Regions from separate parts of the Lentibacillus halophilus genome, predicted to be linked through region 2. Evidence: riboswitches for the same ligand, from Rfam matches in the RefSeq annotation. Region 2 holds a riboswitch; each other region holds the start of a gene.

Region 1 (4,515 bases), 120 kb from region 2:
TTCACGCGAATGGGAAAAGGTACCTTATAGTGGTCTTGACGCAGAAGCGATTCATTTACTTTCTGCAAAGGATTATAATAATGTGACCAAAATAGAAAATCAACCTTATTTGTTGGACATATCGACAGGAATTGCCACTCAAAAGGATAAGCTTTATATGATTGATATAACCCAATCAATGAATAAAAATGAAAATGATCCTTTTTATTACAAGGAATATAACGGAAAACTCCACAAAATAGAAAAAGGAATTACGATGTCCATTATTAAAGGCTCGGGCGACAAGAAAGTTGACTTAACAACAAACTTTTACGAATTTAATAAAATTATCTATCCTTATAACATAAAGAATGGGAAAGCTTCGTTGATTTCAGAGAAAACAATGGCGGACGTGTATCCCCATACGTTAGCGTACTTTAAGGCTATTAAACGGGAACTTAATAAACGAAACGGGGGAAACCCTTCAACAAAAGCATGGTATGAGTATGGACGATCGCAAGCCCTCCATAGTTTTGTACCAAAAATAATATTCCCCACTAACTCTGGAAAACCAAACTTCGCCTACTTTAATGATTTTGCATTGTTTCATAATGGTTATGCTATTTATGGCCTTAAAAATAATAAGGAAGGAATGGACCTCCCCTTATTAACCAAAATTCTTAATTCGAAAATAATGGATTATTATATTCAACTGACCAGTTATATGATCAGTGGCGGTTACTATTGTTATCAAAAAAAATATTTAGAGAACTTCACGATCCCTGATTTTTCAGAAGAAGAAAAGCAATATCTTAAAAGCATGACGTCAAAGGATGTCATTGATGAATTTCTTATCCAAAAATATGGGCTTGAACGATAATATACAAATAGTAGACAGGTAACAGGGGTTCGGGTACTTTGGAGGCGTTGTAACAGTGGTATTTGTTTGGTTTGTATCAGCGGCTGTATTAACGGTTTTTACAGCAAGAAAGTTATCACTCTATGCGGATGTGATAAGTGAAAAAACGGCAATGGGTGGCATGGTTGTCGGGACGATTCTTCTGGCTGGTGCGACATCATTGCCGGAAGTAACGACCAGTTTTTCCGCGGTAATGATTGATAATATTGATATAGCGATTGGAAATATGCTTGGTTCCAATCTGTTTAATGTGTTCATACTCGGCGCGTTGGACTTTTATTATAGAAAACGACGATTATTTCATCTTGCCAGCAGTAATCACAAATATACGGCGTCGTTAGGATTTGTCCTAATGATGTTGGTAACGCTGGCTCTATTGGTACGCATGGATTATGCCATCGTTGGAATAGGCCTGGATTCACTACTGATTGCAGCTGTTTACATAGTTGGGATGGCGATCATCAGAAAACTGCCGGCGCCTTCTCTCAGTCATGAGGAAACAGCGGATGTGGAAGAGACTGACGGAGATAGAGAATCCATCTCTGTTGGACATGCTTTTGCAGGTTTTACTGTTTCGGCATTGATTATCTTAGGAACAGGAACCCTTCTTTCAATAACAGGTGATGACATTGCAGTTATTACCGGGCTTGGGTCGAGTTTTGTAGGCAGTTTTCTCATAGCCGCGACGACCTCTTTACCGGAAGGGGTATCCGTTTTAGCAGCGTTACGATTAAAAAATGTGAATTTGGCGGTCGGCGCTATTCTCGGCAGTAATATGCTGAATATGTTGATTCTTGCTTTATCGGATGTGGTTTACAGACAAGGATCATTGTTGGCAGATGGAAGTGGATCGCATGCGTTGTCCGCGATTGGCGGAATGTTCCTTGTTTTCGTTGTCATCTGGTCTTTCATGCGGAAACAGTCGCCATCCATATTGGTTTACAGTATTCCGTCACTGGTCATTATCGTCGGCTATTTTCTTGTTCAATACATGATATTTACAAGTTGAAAAATAAATGTTGTTAATGGTGTCATTACTATTGACTTATATTCAAAATTATGCGACATTAATGAAGAGATAGTAAACAACTGCATAGAGATAACACTAGGGGCGCTGAAAAGCTGAGAAAGACTGGTTTGTCTTGACCCTTGAACCTGCACTGGCTAATACCAGCGAAGGGAAGTGGAACACGTTGTCATGACACATAACATGTATCTTAATGGAATGATACGAGGAACCGCTTCTGTTAGAAGAAGCGGTTCCTTTATTTTATCACGCATTAATGAATGGTCATACCTCACCTGTGAACGTGGGCAAACCATTTACGTGAAGGTTTGGGATAAACAACCCGCAATGTTTGATTCGTTCAACACCATTCAGTTGGTAAGGTGCCACCCAGTGACTTTACTTTAAAGGAGGAATAGTACATGCATCATTTACTGAATCATCTGGTAAATCAAGTTGACTATCGACAGGATGAGCTTGTTGATTTATTGAAAGAACTCATTCAATTTAAAACGCCCGCACCACCTGCCAGAAATACCGAGGAGGCGCAACAATTTATTGATTCATTTTTACAGGAAAAAGGGTTGAGTACGGATAAGTGGGACGTTTATCCAGGAGATCCGAATGTTGTTGGCGTTCGTAAAGGGACGCATTCCGATTCCCATAGGAGCCTGATTGTGAATGGGCATGTCGATGTTGCTGAAGTGAATGAGGATGAGGCATGGGTGAGCGATCCATTTACGCCATTTGTTCGAGACGGCCAGATAATTGGCAGAGGTGCAGCGGACATGAAAGGTGGTATGGCTGGTGCTTTATTTGCCATCCAGTTGCTGCATGATTCCGGAATTGAATTGCCGGGTGATTTAACGTTTCAATCCGTCATCGGTGAAGAAGTTGGCGAAGCTGGGACATTGCAATGTTGCAAGCGTGGTTATAAAGCCGACTTTGCGATTGTTGTTGACACAAGTGATTTGCATATACAGGGGCAGGGAGGTGTCATCACAGGCTGGATTACCGTAAAGAGCAAGGAAACGTTCCATGATGCTACGCGTAAAGATATGATTCATGCCGGTGGAAATCTGTTTGGCGCCAGCGCAATAGAAAAAATGACAAAAATTATTCAGGGGCTACAAGAACTGGAAAGACATTGGTCCGTTATGAAAAGTTATCCAGGCTATCCTGCTGGAACCAACACGATCAATCCGGCTGTTATTGAAGGTGGAAGACATGCGGCTTTTATAGCTGATGAATGCCATTTATGGATTACTGTTCACTTTTATCCCAATGAAACGCACGAGCAAGTGGCAAGAGAGATAGAGGACCATATCCGTGCCGTTGCAAATGGAGATCCATGGCTTCGGGAAAACCCACCTGTGTTTGAATGGGGCGGGTCATCCATGATTGAAGATCGTGGCGAAATATTTCCATCGTTGGAAGTGGATTATGACCATGATGCAGTCCAGACATTAATACAGTCGCATCAACGTGTACAGAATGAAGCGCCTACCGTCGATGTTTCTCCATCTGTAACGGATGGGGGCTGGTTTGGCGATGCAGGTATTCCTGCTGCTATTTATGGTCCGGGGAGTCTTCGGTACGCTCACGCAGTCAATGAACAAGTTTCTATTGAGCAATTGGTTGAATACACGAAAACGTTGTTAACGTTTATATATGAGTGGTGTCATACAGAAAAAGAATGAATGAAAACTAGTATGGTCATTTAAAGGGAGATGAGGATTGCAGATGAGTAAAGAAGCATTAGCGTTTAATGATGTGACATTTCGCTATCAATCAGAAAAAAGTGTAGAGTCCGTTTCCATTTTGGACAAGATACATTTTCATGTGGATGATGGTGAACTTGTCAGTATTATTGGGACCAGCGGATCTGGCAAGAGTACTATATTTCGGTTAATTACCGGGCTTGAACAGCCGGATGAAGGTGATATTTTACTGGATGGAAAGATAGCAAAAAGTCGATTAGGACAAGTAGGTTATATGCCCCAGGAAGATTTATTAATGCCGTGGAGAACGATTATGGAAAATGCCGCACTGCCATTAGAAATTAAAGGGACAAAAAAGGAAGAAGCCCAAAGCCGTGTATTAAAACTATTGGCTGATTTTGGTCTTGAAGGTGTGGAGCATGCCTTTCCTGGTAATCTATCAGGCGGTATGCGTCAGCGGGTATCTTTTTTACGAACGATTTTGAGCGGATCCAATCTTTTGTTATTGGATGAACCATTCAGTGCTTTGGATGCGATTACCCGGATAAACATGCAGGAATGGCTGCTTGAACAGTGGAAGAAATGGGAGAAAACGATTCTATTTATTACACATGATGTGGAAGAAGCGTTATTTTTATCTGATCGTATTTTTATACTGACACAAAAGCCAAGTAATGTCATCCAAGAGGTAAAAGTACCTTTAGAGCGCCCAAGGACGCTGCGTGATTTAAGCCAAACGGATGTTGTAACACTGAAAGAACATTTAATCGAACTGCTTCGTTCCAAGGTGAAAATATGAAAAATCTTCATTCGTATTTGTTATCGAGCTTACTGGTGCTTGTATTCCTGATTGTTTGGGAAATAGGGGCGAGCTTATATAATAAAAGTTT
Region 2 (4,515 bases):
TGATACGCTTTATATTCCATATTTAAGGGTAATTGCAGACGAGCCTGTTGAACGAGAGTTTGCTGCGCGAAAAACACTTCTGGATCTCCTGTAAACAATAATTGATTATCTGCAAATACGATTAACTTGGTCGCATAGGTGTAAGCGAGCTCTACATCGTGCGTCGTCATAACAATCGTGGTCCCTTCTTTATATAGTTGTTCAAATTGATCCAGTAACTCTTTTGCCATTTTAGCATCCTGGCCGAATGTTGGTTCATCTAGCAACAGTACTTCGTGTCGCTTCAGCAGCATGCTTGCCACACTGAGGCGACGTTTTTGTCCGGTTGACAGCGTATAGGGATTGGCCGTTCGGAGATGTTTCAGTCGAAATTCTTCCAGAAGCTGTTCCACTCGTTGTGCCGTCTCTTCTGCCGGCCATTGCTCCACTTGACCGTCAAAGGCGATTTCTTCTTCCACCGAATCCGTTACAAATTGATGCTCCGGATTTTGAAAGACAAAGCCCATATGATTGGAAAGCATCTCGGTTTTAACTGGTGTTTCAAGCTTGCTTCCCGAAAAATTATATTGGATTCTACCTTCCTGGAGAGGATGGAGACCCATCAATGCACGTAAGTATGAACTCTTTCCAGAGCCATTTGCTCCCATAATCATAACCCATTCGCCCGTTTCGATGGAAACATTCACATGGTCCCACACCGTGTAGTGATTCAATGAAAGTTTCCCTCGCTCCATCTCTATAATGGCGTTTGAGGTCTTTTTTCTTTCTCTAGGTTTGATCGTATCGGGAAGTGTTTCTAACTCTTCCAGGCTATAAGGCCACAGTCTCGGTTTCCATATACCATATTTATCGATCAAATGTATTTGTTCCGTATAAATCTGCTTGGGGGAGCCATCGGCAATCAATTCCCCGTCGTCATTGATCAAGAGAACCCGGTCCATCCAATCAATGATACCTTCCAGCTTATGTTCGATGATCAAGACTGTTTGAGATTCCGGCAAATTTCGCAGCATGTCAATAACGTTTGATGTACCAGAAGGATCTAATTGAGCGGTAGGCTCATCCAAGAACAGTATTTCAGGCTCTAATGCCAGAATCGTTGCAAAAGCCAATCGCTGGCTTGTTCCGCCAGATAACGTATGAATAGGCGTATCTCCCGGTAAATCATGAATTCCGGCTTGTCTTTTCACTCGATTAATCATTTCAGACATATCCTCTGGAGGAACCTGCTGATTCTCCAAACTAAAGGCAATATCTTCATCCACGGTAAGCATACAGAACTGACTTTCCGGGTCTTGAAACAGAACCCCTTTCTGTTCAGGTCCCCAAATATCTCCTTTCATCATTGCTTGAATGAAGTCGGGAATAAGACCTGCCAGTACATGGAGCAGTGTGCTTTTCCCCGATCCACTCGGGCCTAGCAATAATATCTTTTCCCCCTGCTGGATATGGACCTGCATACCTGAAAGCGTTGGGTTATCTCTTCCTGGATACTGCACATGAAGGTCACTGCAGCCAGCATATGAAACAGCACTCATAATTCCCACCGCGCTTTTTGAGTGGATAGCACAATTTCATAACTATTTAAACTGCCCGTTGCCACAAGTTTGTCTGCTATCCATTTACTAAAGGCACCGCAGACCACAATGGAACTCGCAATTCGTACACTGATTGTCATGACTTGAATGAATCCAGTATTGGCCCCAAGCCCTGAGATTAAATAACTGGAAAAAATACTCCCCAAAGAAGCAGAAATAGAAGCAATCGCCAATACTAGAAAATCCCACCGACGATATCTAAAAAGCAAAAAGATTATCTCTGCCCCCAGCGCTTGCATCGCTCCGGTAAAGAGCATGGACAGACCAAATTGACTGCCGGTCAGCAACTCTCCAGAAGCAGCCAGGAATTCCGCTAAAAACGCAACGCCCGGTTTTCGAATGATATAAGCCGCCACTACTCCTGCAACGAACCACATGGGGTATACGATTTGGCCCAGAAAAGGGGCTATAGCATTTGCAAATGTATAAACAGGTCCCCATATCTTATATACCACCCCAAATAAAATAGCGATAATGACAATGAGCATGACTTCTTTTATTGTTAACGTATGCTTTGTCACTGTGAAACCTCTCCTCCTTGTTCACTTTCAGACAGCCATGTTTCAAAGGTATAAGACATTTCCCAAAATTGGAGTTCGTACGCTTTGGCTATAACGAATTGTTCTTTTACCTTCTCTTTTTCCTGTTCATTCATGTTTTCGACAAGCGTGTTTAATAAATCAATCATTTCATTTGTCGAATCCTGGAATTGATCACTCGCGTACATTTTAATCCAATTTCGGTAAATATCAGGTTCCGGCGCTGCATTTTCGTTTATTTTTCCAATATCTGCATACAACCAGTAACAAGGCAACATCGCTGCCACGGACTGTGCCAGATTCCCAGACATGGCTGCTCTATATAAGTGAGATGTGTACGCATAGGCTGTGGGAGCAGGTTTAAAATTCGCCATATCTTCTTCTGTAATGTTTAAAATCTTTGCATGTTCGTGATGAACAGTTAATTCTGCTTGCGCTGTAACTCTTGCCTTGTCAGCCAAAATGGCAGTATGTTTAAAATCATCCGCCTGTGATGCGGCAATCGCATGGACTTTTCCATAATGCTTTAAATAATAGATATCTTGCAAAATATAGTTTTTAAATACTTCCAGTGGTAAATCCCCATTGACGATCCCCTGTACAAATGGGTGATTCAGGCTTTTTTTCCAACTTTCCCTTGTTGCTTCTTTCAGTTGATTAGTAAATGTCATAAAAAAATCCTCCTCTAAACTTTTAAAGATTAGTAGAAGGAAGTATTAGCAAAATTTTCCGCAAAATATTGGCGTACTGAGTTTTTGCCTAATCTACTTCCCTCCGCTGGTGTTAACCAGATCAGGTTCCAAGGGACAAAGGATATTTCCTTTTCTCAGCCGGACGGCGCCCCTAGCAGAAAACTGATATTAAATAATTAATTGCAAATTTAACAAAAACTTTAGTAGAAGTCAACTCTTAATACAAAATGCTGGATTTAATTTCTGAAAGTTCAGGCTCTGTTTGCTAATCGATTTTTTGAGCACATTCATTCAATGACCATATCCTATCCTTTTGGTCAGTATAGCGTATTTCAAAGGGTACATTCTTACACTACACCACTCACGTTATCAATTTTCCCTATATTTTAGCTTTAGACCCGTGCATTTGTGTAAGTTTATCAGCTGTGTGCGCTAAATAAATTCCCGAAAAAGGACAGATCAGAGCAAGTGATCGAAAGTTTGCGATTTGTCGGTCTCGAGACGTTAAAAGACCAGTATCTGGGGAAGTTAGCGGCGGACAAAAATGTCTTCCAATAATGCTCTTCAATACCTTTCATGTATTTGATCGATTCTGCTTGGAAGCAGCACTCACCTGTTCATCATCATGTACTAAAGCTATTCAGGCAAAGGCGAAGATACGTCATATTTTTAATTCATTACTTGTCCACCATCAACAACGAGATTTTGACCGGTAACCACCCGACTCCACCGTGAAGCGAAAAACAAGACTGTATCGGCCAGTTCCTCGGGAGTTGTGACCTGCTTTAACAGGGTATCTTCCTTAATGAGATCAAATACTTCAGGAGGCGTGGGTGAGCTTGCATCGGTCACTCGTAACAACCCTCCTGACACCATATTAACGGTGATTCCATTCGCACCAAGGTCACTTGCCATGTTCCTTGTAAATCCGATTAACGCTGCCTTACTTGTATTATAATCATGATATGGGACCACAGGATCTTGCACGAGATTGGTACCAATATTAATGATTCTGCCAAACTGAAGTGTAGCCATTCCTTCATAGGCAACTTGCGTCGTATGTAAAGCAGCCTTGATGCTTCCTTCTAATTGGACTTGATAATCTTCCCAGTCAATTTTTTTGGCATCTTTCCTGTTCACTGAATCGAATTTAAAATTCACCAATGCGTTATTGACAATCGTTGTAACGGGATGGTTAAAATGCGATTCTGCTTTTTCAAACATATTTTCCACCTGGTCTCTATCAAGCACGTCGGCCTGAATCGCTATCGCTTCACTTCCAATTTTCTCTACGACTTCTTTCGCTTTCTCTTCACTTTGGTAATAGTTCAGAATAACACGTGCACCCTCACGCCCAAATGCTTTGGCGATTTCTGCCCCTAACCCTCTGCTTGCTCCTGTAACCAATACAACCTGGTCTTTAATGTTCATTATGAATTCCTCCTTTGCTATTTTCGAATAACAATCCATTTGTCCAATATTCCTCGGGATCTCCTGAAGCATCTGTAAGCTTCACCTCCTTAAGCCATCTTTGTAAATGATCAAAATAATTGAATGGCATGGAGAAGTCTTTGGTGAAGTAACTTAAAGTTGCGTCTAAAATAGCTGCCTCCACTTGATCCATAGGATTTTTTTTCGTGAATTGATAGTAAATCTTCTTTGCTTCATCTGGCTCATTTAGAATGA
Region 3 (4,515 bases), 1.4 Mb from region 2:
AGAATAACATTTGTCTTGAATAGCGTTCGAACATTAGACACTGATTCCTTCCATTGGGCTGCTCGCTGTTGCATAGCGTTTCTTCGGAATGCGCCCTGCTTCATAGCCGAGTCGGCCGGATTTTACGGCGAGCTTCATTGCTTCAGACATTTTGACTGGGTCTGCTGCCGCTGATACGGCCGAGTTCAGCAACACCCCATCTGAACCGAGTTCCATGGCCGTTACCACATCCTGAGGCGATCCGATGCCGGCATCCACGATCACGGGGACGTTGGCTTGCTCAACGATCAGACTCAAATTAAGTGGGTTAATAATTCCCTGGCCGGATCCAATAGGGGAGGCACCGGGCATAACTGCATGGGCACCGGCTTCCTCCAGTTTTTGTGCCAGCACGACATCATCGGACGTATAAGTCAGCACGGTATAGCCTTCTTTGACTAATTCTTCCGTTGCTTTTAACGTTTCCACCGGGTCGGGCAGCAACGTTTTATCACAGCCGATCACTTCCACTTTGACCATGTCACAAAGTCCCGAAGCGTTGGCCAATTTTGCCGTCCGAACGGCTTCCTGTGCCGTTTTAGCACCGGCTGTGTTCGGCAGCAAACTGTATTGTTCCACATCCAGTTTTTCCAGAAAATTTGGCTGCGACGGTTCAAAAATATTCATTCGACGCACGGAAAACGTCAATACGTCTGTTTCAGAGACATCAACCGCTGCTTTTTGCGTATCAAAATCAGGGTATTTGCCTGTTCCCAGAAATAAACGGGAATTAAATTGCTTATCGCCTATGGTTAACATTCAGCCACCTCCAACAAATTGAACTAATTCGACTTTGTCTCCGTCGGCTACTTCTTGTTCGGTGTGAGCCGACTTATCCAATATTTCGCCATTATGCTCGACAATCATGGCTTGATTCTCGATATGAAAATGTTGTTTCACATCTGATATGGTTTTCACGTGTTCTGGTACTTGTGTTCTATTACCGTTTACCGTGAGTTCCAACATTTGACCTCCTTAATCATGTAATTGGTGTTGATACCGTTGGATTGCTTCCAGCGGGTCCGGATCCAGCAGTATGCCGGACAGTACGGCGATACCGCTGGCTCCGGAGGCGAGAACATCCGGTGTATTCTCTGGTGTTATGCCGCCGATCGCTATCACCGGAACAGATGTATTTTGAGTGACGTTCGTCAGCTTTTGCAGTCCTTTAGGCGTCAGGTCCGGCTTGGAGGCGCTCGCAAAGATGTGACCATACACGAGATAATCCGCACCGCTGTTTTCGGCCGTTACCGCCTCACTGACCGAGTGAACCGAGCAGCCTATCCGCAAGTGCCCGTAAGAATGTTTGGCCGTTGCTGGATCGATGCTTTGGTGTGTCAGCTGAACCCCTTTTGCTTTCATCCTGTGTGCGATGTCGATTCGTTGATTTATGATGATCTTTTGTGACGGTATACCGCGTTGTGTCAAAGAATCCATCGCTTTTTCCCAGTCATGATCCGTCCACGTCTTTTCCCGAAGATGGATGTAGTCCGTAAAGGGGTGTATCTGTTCTAAAATGCCCAGAAGTTCTTCAGGCGACTGCTGTCCTGTTGAAATGACATGCAACTCAGCAATAGCGTATCACCTCCCCCGAAGCGATTGGTACATATCCGGCCAACACAAAAAACCACTTTCCGAAGACCGGCCGGAAAGTGGTTTGTGTTCGTATGATGGATTAACGTTTGTAACATTGCCACATCCCTACGCCGGTTTTAACCGTCTCAAGTTCAATGGGTCCCAAAGTTCATTACTTTGATCTCAGCCCTTTTGAAGGGCACCCCTAGAGCAAATCAATAATCGTATTTAATTTTGATTGTTAACGTTAAATTATCACAAAAATTCGTAAATGTCAATGATCCGTTTGGTAACGAGAGTTGAAAAAGAGAATAAGATTTGTTATATTAAGAACACATGTTCCATGGAGGGATCGATATGAGTAATATTTATGATCGTGGGAGCAAAAAATGGACGGCTATGATGATGCCGGAACACGAAGAATTGCTTCGGAAAATGTGGAAGGAGCAGGATTATAAAGAGAAGCCGATATTGGATGAACAGCAAAAAGAAGACGTGGATGCGCGACTGCAAGAAGCTGTTTACTATCATCGGACAGTGGAAGTAAAACATTACAACGGTCGGGACTTTCTGACGAGTAAAGGAACCGTGTCGAAAATAGATGAGAGACAGTTGTGGCTGGATAATGGTGCGACGATTAAGTTGGAAGATGTTTTAGATGTGCGTATCGACGACATCGGATAAAGAGATTATCTGTCATGCTATTAAACGGAATGTGGGCGTAACCGTTTAAAGAATGTCATTCAGTAGGTGAGGACAGATTACGTTTTTCCATCACTGCTGAATGCTGATAAAATTTGTTTTAAAGGGTTTTCTATTATTTTTCTATGTTTTTCCGTTGTTGGCAATGCTATCGTGTCGAATTAAATCGTAACCTAACCGAAGGATATTATTTACAAAACTCGACAAATGATTTATTATTAATAAAATATAATTTTTTCAATATTCATGCGGCGGTGATTAATTAAATACATTGAACACGTGAGATAGAAAGGACACCGAAATGCAGGCGGAGCTAAGAAAAGCATCGACGTTACTAGATGAAGAAAGACGAACAACCATATGGTTTTTGTGGATCTTTTATATTATTTATTTTTCTTACGACATAGTTTATTATATAATATTGCCTGAAATGCCGTGGGAATCGGCACAAAAAGTGTTAAACAATGGCTTGGGATATTGGACGTATATCATTTTATTAAGCTTACTGCCCATCGCTTTTTATTTAATGCATCGGGAAAAAACATGGATTATCAAGTATATGTATTTTATTACGTTCACCATTATGAATATTATCAATGATATATGGATATATTGGGGAGTTGAATCTACATACAGCAACGGCAATATCATTGAAATTGTCATAGTCTTGTTTGCTCCCATATTTGTAAATAAAACATTCTTCAACCTCGTATCCTTGGGCACAATTTTTAAATTTATTGTTTTAGGTATCGTTCTCAGGGATTTTGTCGTTACATTGCCAATTACGTTAATTGTTGTTTTATCCATCATAGGTTATATCCTGCTTCACCGTTTTATAAGGTATGTATCAGCGGTGGAAATATCGTATGACAAACAGCTTGAAGGCATTGTTAAAGGGGTTATTGCTACACTGGAGCTGAAAGATCACTATACACGCGGTCATAGCGAACGGGTGGCTCAATATGCCATGACTCTAGCGAGAGCAACGGGGAAATATCAAGCGGATGAATTAAAATCTTTTTACTATGCTTGCTTGCTGCACGATATAGGAAAAGTTTACATTCCCGATTCAATTTTGACCAAAACCGGCAAACTCACCGACGAAGAGTTTGAACTGATTAAAACGCATCCTGTTGTTGGTGCTGACGCTGTTCAGGAAGTGGAAGGTATCGATGATAACCTCGATGTCATCAGACACCATCATGAACGCTGGGATGGGAGAGGTTATCCAGATGGCTTAAAAGGTACGGAAATCTCTTTCCTCACCAGAGTTATCACCATTGCTGACGTGTTTGACGCGATGACGTCCTCGAGGTCATATCGCACTGCATTGCCCGTGGACGTTGCGTATGAAGAAATTGTTTCCAATAAAGGGACGCAATTTGATCCTGACTTAATGGAAACGTTTAAACACGTGTACCCAGAGTGGGTGGCATATCATGAGCATTACCAAACACATGAGACGGCGTTTGACGAAGCAGCACCTGACATGAAAGGAGGTGATTGAACATGAGAATCCGTAAACTGAACAAAATTAAAACAACATGCTGGTGGTGTATTTTTGCTTAATTTCTCGCACTAATTCCAACGTATGGGGCTGGGACAAAAGATGTTTAGTCAAAGAAAAATCCGAACTATGATTCGCGAAAAATCTGAATCAGTTCGGATTTTCATTTAGCGTAGGAAAAACACGGAGACTCCTGCGGGATGAAAAGCCTAGATAAGACCCCGCAGTGCGATAAGCACAAAGCAAAGCTTCCATGAGTAGGCTTCGACCTGCGAGGAGCGTAGGCTTCGACGAATAAGCTTGCAACGCGACGAGCACGAGGAGGCTTATCAGCGCCCGCGGCAAAGAAGACACTGTGAAAGCGACCAAAGGAAGCTTGAACAGATGTCGCGCTTGTGCCTGGCAAGGTGAAAGCGTAGTGTTTTTCCGGAGCGGTGACTACGTCTTAACTATATTGTTCGTGTTTAGAAAGGATTTGTTCAATCTTGTCCCAGTCCCATTTTTTAAAGACTAGCCCGGCCTAGCATCATTCCCCCCCGAACCAAGAGGTGAATAACTAACATGGACATCACGTTACAATCACATTTGACACTGTACCCTTTATCGATTCGAGAGGATAAAAAGCACTATATAGTAGAGGAGCCTGTTTCGGGTGACTTTTTCGAAATGCCGGCCGTCAGCGTTGACGCGAT
Region 4 (4,515 bases), 960 kb from region 2:
CCTTCGTTGATCTCTACAATCTCAAGCGGATAGGTTAAATGAGTGCCGCTTACAGCAAGTGCTGTTTCAATAAAAGGTTTGATACCTTTTGGGCCATAGATGGTCAAAAGCTCATCACCACCCTGAAAAGACCGGCTGCTTAATAAGCCGGGCAATCCAAAAATGTGATCGCCATGCATATGGGTAATAAAAATTTTTGTGATTTTCCGTGGTTTGATACTGGTCCGTAAAATTTGGTGCTGTGTCGCTTCACCGCAATCAAACAGCCAAATACTGTTTTGCTCCTGCAATAATTTCAAAGCTATGCTGGAAACATTGCGTTCCTTGGATGGGACACCGGATCCGGTCCCCAGAAAAATGAGTTCCATATTATTGCCATCCTCGCTCATAGGAATACTTATACATTGATGACATATCATTCCGATTTTGAAGGGTGACAATGTTAAATAATCTGGTCATGGGATATCCTCCTGCGATGCTCATTAATTTTCGGTTCATTTCCGCTGCTCCAATGCGGTGTGTGGCACGTCGGTTATAATAGCGTCACAGCCTGATTGAAAACAGCGTCTCATAATGTCGGGACGATTGACAGTGTACACACGAAGGGGCATGTTCGCCTCATCGCTTTGCCTTAGAAGCCGTGGAGAAAGCAATCGATGGTTGATATGTAAAGACCCGGCTCCTAATTTTTCAGTGTATCCGACAAGATTTTTTGCCCTTTTGGATCTTAAGAAACCTATATTGGGTGAATCGCTGAGTAAACGTAATCGTTTGATACTGTGAGGATTCGATGTTGATAATATTGTCCGGTTAGTCAGCCGATACTGTTTCACTTGTTCATATACGAGATGTTCAAGATATTTATAATCGATTTTATTATTTTTCAGTTCAAGGTTTAAATATAATGATTTATTCCGAACCCAATTCAACAATGTCCCCAAAGTAAGAATAGAGACACCTGCATAGTCGGATGAAAACCACGATCCGGCGTCCAGCTTCTGTAGTTGTTCATAAGTGAAATTTTTAATGTATCCGTGACCATTGGTTGTCCGCTTAAGGTGCTCATCATGCATTAATACGGTTTCATTGTCTCTGGTAAGGTGTACATCGGTTTCAATACCTTCAGCCCCCAATTCATAGGCCAGTTTAAAGGAAGGCATGGTATTTTCCGGGGCCAGGCTGCTGGCACCCCTATGCGCAAAAATTGTCGTGGGCAATTCATTCACCTCTTATTTGATTGTGTTGCATTTCAGATGAGAAGTCAATATGAAAACATACCCATAATAACATTCTATTTTAGTCGCCAATTAACATCAAGGTTATTAATTGACATTTGCCAATATTATTGATAAATTAAAGTTAAACTATAATCGTTTTTCATTTCCACTGGGGGTGCCTTTTGAAAAGGCTGAGATCAAAGTGATAAACTTTGGGACCCTTAGAACTTGACGCGGTTAACACCGGCGTAGGGAAGTGGTGGGCTGAGATGGTTTATTTTAAAATAAAGCACACCAACCATTTTCCGATCCATTGAGGGAAGTGGTTTTTTGCGTTTTGCCGGGAATTCAGCAGGAGGGATAAAATGAAACAACATTATGATGTGATTATCGTTGGCGGGGGAATTATAGGAAATTCCATTGCCTATCAGCTGAGTAAACGAAATAAGCACGTTCTGATCATCGAAAAAGATGGACTGAATGAGAAGGCTTCCAGTGCGGCAGCAGGTATGTTAGGTGCACAGTCGGAGCTAGAAGGTGACAACCCGCTTTTTCAGCTGGCCCAAAAAAGCCGAGCTATGTTTCCTGAATTGGCTGAAGAATTACAATCCCTTTCCGGTATAGATATCGAACTCAAACAGAGCGGCATTTTAAAGGTAGCGCAAACAGACGATGAACGTGCCCATTTAGAATCGGTTGCAGCATTGCAGCAATCGATGGGGCAAGAAGCGGAATGGCTTTCGGCGGAAAAAATAAGGATGAAAGAACCGGAACTTTCTGATGCGGCTTTGGGCGGTTTTTATATACCTAATGACGGGCAAGTTTCCGCACCGCTATTATCTCAAGCGTTTGCTCAATCGGCAGCTGTTTTAGGGACAGATATCCTGGAACATATGAATGTGGACGATTTTTTACAGGAAGATAACCGTATCATCGGCGTAAAAACATCGTCTGACTCGTTTTATGCCAAAGAAGTAGTTGTTGCGGGAGGAGCATGGAGCAATGAAATCCTTCGAAAAGCCGGCGTATCACTTGATGTTCACCCTGTGAAAGGGGAGTGTTTTGCGGTGCGGCATGATCAACCAATTGTATCATCCAGCATCTTTTTGGAAAATGGCTATATTGTGCCAAAGTCTGGCGGAAGGATTATTATCGGAGCCACGCAAAAACCAGATGAATTCGATCAATCTGTTCAATTGCAGGGCGTATCAGGTCTGATAGAGAACGCCACAAACATTGTCCCAGCTTTACAGGAGGCCAGATGGGAAAATGCATGGGCTGGCATTCGTCCGCAAACAGGAGATGGATTACCTTATATTGGAAGACCTCCTCACGTCAATGGCTTATCGATTGCGGCCGGTCATTTCCGCAACGGAATTCTGCTTAGTCCGATTACAGGTATACGTGTAGCAGACTTGCTGGAAGATAAGCCAATCGATGCTGCGTTTGCGGTGGACCGTAAGCCTTTGGAGACGATAACGACGTGACATGGAAAGTTAAAAAGAGATTATGCACATGCTTAATATCATAATGGGCATGGATATCGGGTGTACAAAAACTGTTTTCGTGGTATAATGATTACAGATAGTCATATCATATTAAAAACCGCTCCATGTGCTGACATGGAACGGTACAATAGACCAACCCCAACAAGAGGGGATGGCACCATTGGGAATGAATCCCTCATGGCCGGGCTAAAGCACATGAGGGGTTATTTTTTATCGGACATGATCAACGCAATTAATACGCCGAAGGAAATCATCAGCGTTAATACATCGTTCATATCCATTGGCAACACCTCCCTTCCATGGGAAGTATCCCAGAAGAGAAGACGTGTGCCATAGTCCCTCATGTGAAGCCAGTCTATTGTAAAAATAATTATAACATATACGATCATATGTTCCTAGTGTAAAAATTTAAAGTGGATTCATTCACCTGTCATTCAGTAAAGGTCCTCACTATCAACAGTGTGCATAATCATGCTTGATGTCCTCCTATCTTTGAGCTTCGATCGATGGTAATGCCCGCTTTGGTATAGCTTGTAGCACGTAAAATGGCCGTGGGCCCGTATGCGGCTCGAATGTCATCCATTACATAACCGATATCTTTTTTTTGGGTCGTGTTGTCAAATAAACTCAATTGTTCATTTCCATCATCATCGTACAGATTGTTCAGTGTCACATATACATGTCTGATATCGCTTAGTCCATCATAAAATGTACTGAACAACTCCATGCAAACATGATACATGTCCATTGTACTGTTGGTTGACAGCGGAATGGATTTGGACCGACTGAATCCACCTCCTGATGTTTCGGAATAAGTTATGCCAAGGTGAATGGTTCGGCCGGCTTTGTTTGCTGTTCGCGCTCTTCTACACACTTCTTCGCACAAGTCGAGGATACAGACGGCGACATCATCTCCGGAATAATCGCGCAACAAAGAAATGCCGTGACCGAATCCTTTTTGCTCGGTTTTCGTGAAATGGCCAAGCACAGGGCTTAAGTCAATTCCCCAGGCATGCCAGTACAATTGTTCTCCCATAACGCCAAACCGTTTTCTTAATTGCTTGAACGGGAAACGAGCGAGCTGACCAAGGGTGATAATTCCCATTCGGTTCATATTGTGCTGCATTCGCCGGCCGATGCCCCAAATATCCTGGACCGGATGCGGCCACAGTTTTTCTTTGACATCGTCATATGTGCATTCCGCTATGCCTTCTTTTTTGGCGTATAAGTCCATCATCACTTTGGCCAGAAATTTATTGTCGCCTATTCCGATTGAACAAGTAATGCCGAAGTTTTCCAAAATATCCTGTTTAATGGAAGCGGCCATTTGCCACCGGGTACCGAATAATTTCTCCATTCCGTTCACCGTAACCCAGACTTCATCAACGGAATAGGGGTGAATCGCTTCTTTCGGGGCATATTGGTTCAGTAGTTTGGTGATTTCGATGGACACGTCCAGATAGTCGGCCATGTGTGCTGGTGCAATAACGATATTCGGGTCGTTGGGCAGTTCAAAAAAACGGCTGACATTACTTATTCCATGTTTTTCCTTTAATGCCGGAGAAGCGGCCAGGACGATACTTCCCGGCCTGTTCACATCCCCAACGACAGCCAATTGGGCAACCATGGGATCCAGCCCCCGTTTAACAGCCTCAATACTGGCGTAAAAGGAGCGCATATCAATGCACAGGACATTATTCCGCGGGTAACCAGTTTTCTCCATAGATATTCACCTCCAGAATAAGAACATTTGTTCCCTATTGTATACCTTTCGCAACATGGTATCAATG

Evidence for each region. Region 2 has a riboswitch for thiamine pyrophosphate ahead of tenA (thiaminase II). Riboswitches for the same ligand answer to the same signal wherever they lie in the genome.
Region 1: another riboswitch for thiamine pyrophosphate. It lies ahead of ACZ5Q7_RS06705 (acetylornithine deacetylase); the one in region 2 lies ahead of tenA (thiaminase II).
Region 3: another riboswitch for thiamine pyrophosphate. It lies ahead of ACZ5Q7_RS13345 (thiamine phosphate synthase); the one in region 2 lies ahead of tenA (thiaminase II).
Region 4: another riboswitch for thiamine pyrophosphate. It lies ahead of thiO (glycine oxidase ThiO); the one in region 2 lies ahead of tenA (thiaminase II).

Annotation. Positions count from the first base shown of each region.
Region 1 covers NZ_AP043750.1:1,368,552-1,373,066, forward strand. The annotation lists gene ACZ5Q7_RS06695 (Eco57I restriction-modification methylase domain-containing protein) at 1-859, shown strand, start outside; gene ACZ5Q7_RS06700 (sodium:calcium antiporter) at 915-1,907, shown strand; TPP riboswitch at 1,996-2,097, shown strand; gene ACZ5Q7_RS06705 (acetylornithine deacetylase) at 2,327-3,604, shown strand; gene ACZ5Q7_RS06710 (ABC transporter ATP-binding protein) at 3,648-4,424, shown strand; gene ACZ5Q7_RS06715 (ABC transporter permease) at 4,421-4,515, shown strand, end outside.
Region 2 covers NZ_AP043750.1:1,250,761-1,255,275, reverse strand. The annotation lists gene ACZ5Q7_RS06145 (ABC transporter ATP-binding protein) at 1-1,538, opposite strand, end outside; gene ACZ5Q7_RS06140 (ECF transporter S component) at 1,535-2,119, opposite strand; gene tenA (thiaminase II) at 2,116-2,808, opposite strand; TPP riboswitch at 2,890-2,992, opposite strand; gene ACZ5Q7_RS06130 (3-oxoacyl-ACP reductase) at 3,499-4,260, opposite strand; gene ACZ5Q7_RS06125 (ABC transporter substrate-binding protein) at 4,250-4,515, opposite strand, start outside.
Region 3 covers NZ_AP043750.1:2,698,173-2,702,687, reverse strand. The annotation lists gene ACZ5Q7_RS13360 (thiazole biosynthesis adenylyltransferase ThiF) at 1-34, opposite strand, end outside; gene ACZ5Q7_RS13355 (thiazole synthase) at 34-798, opposite strand; gene thiS (sulfur carrier protein ThiS) at 799-1,005, opposite strand; gene ACZ5Q7_RS13345 (thiamine phosphate synthase) at 1,015-1,605, opposite strand; TPP riboswitch at 1,721-1,831, opposite strand; gene ACZ5Q7_RS13340 (YolD-like family protein) at 1,972-2,298, shown strand; gene ACZ5Q7_RS13335 (HD-GYP domain-containing protein) at 2,618-3,823, shown strand; gene ACZ5Q7_RS13330 (peptidase) at 4,385-4,515, shown strand, end outside.
Region 4 covers NZ_AP043750.1:2,208,122-2,212,636, forward strand. The annotation lists gene rnz (ribonuclease Z) at 1-368, opposite strand, end outside; gene ACZ5Q7_RS10895 (glycerophosphodiester phosphodiesterase) at 495-1,226, opposite strand; TPP riboswitch at 1,379-1,489, shown strand; gene thiO (glycine oxidase ThiO) at 1,583-2,704, shown strand; gene ACZ5Q7_RS10905 (DNA polymerase IV) at 3,195-4,448, opposite strand.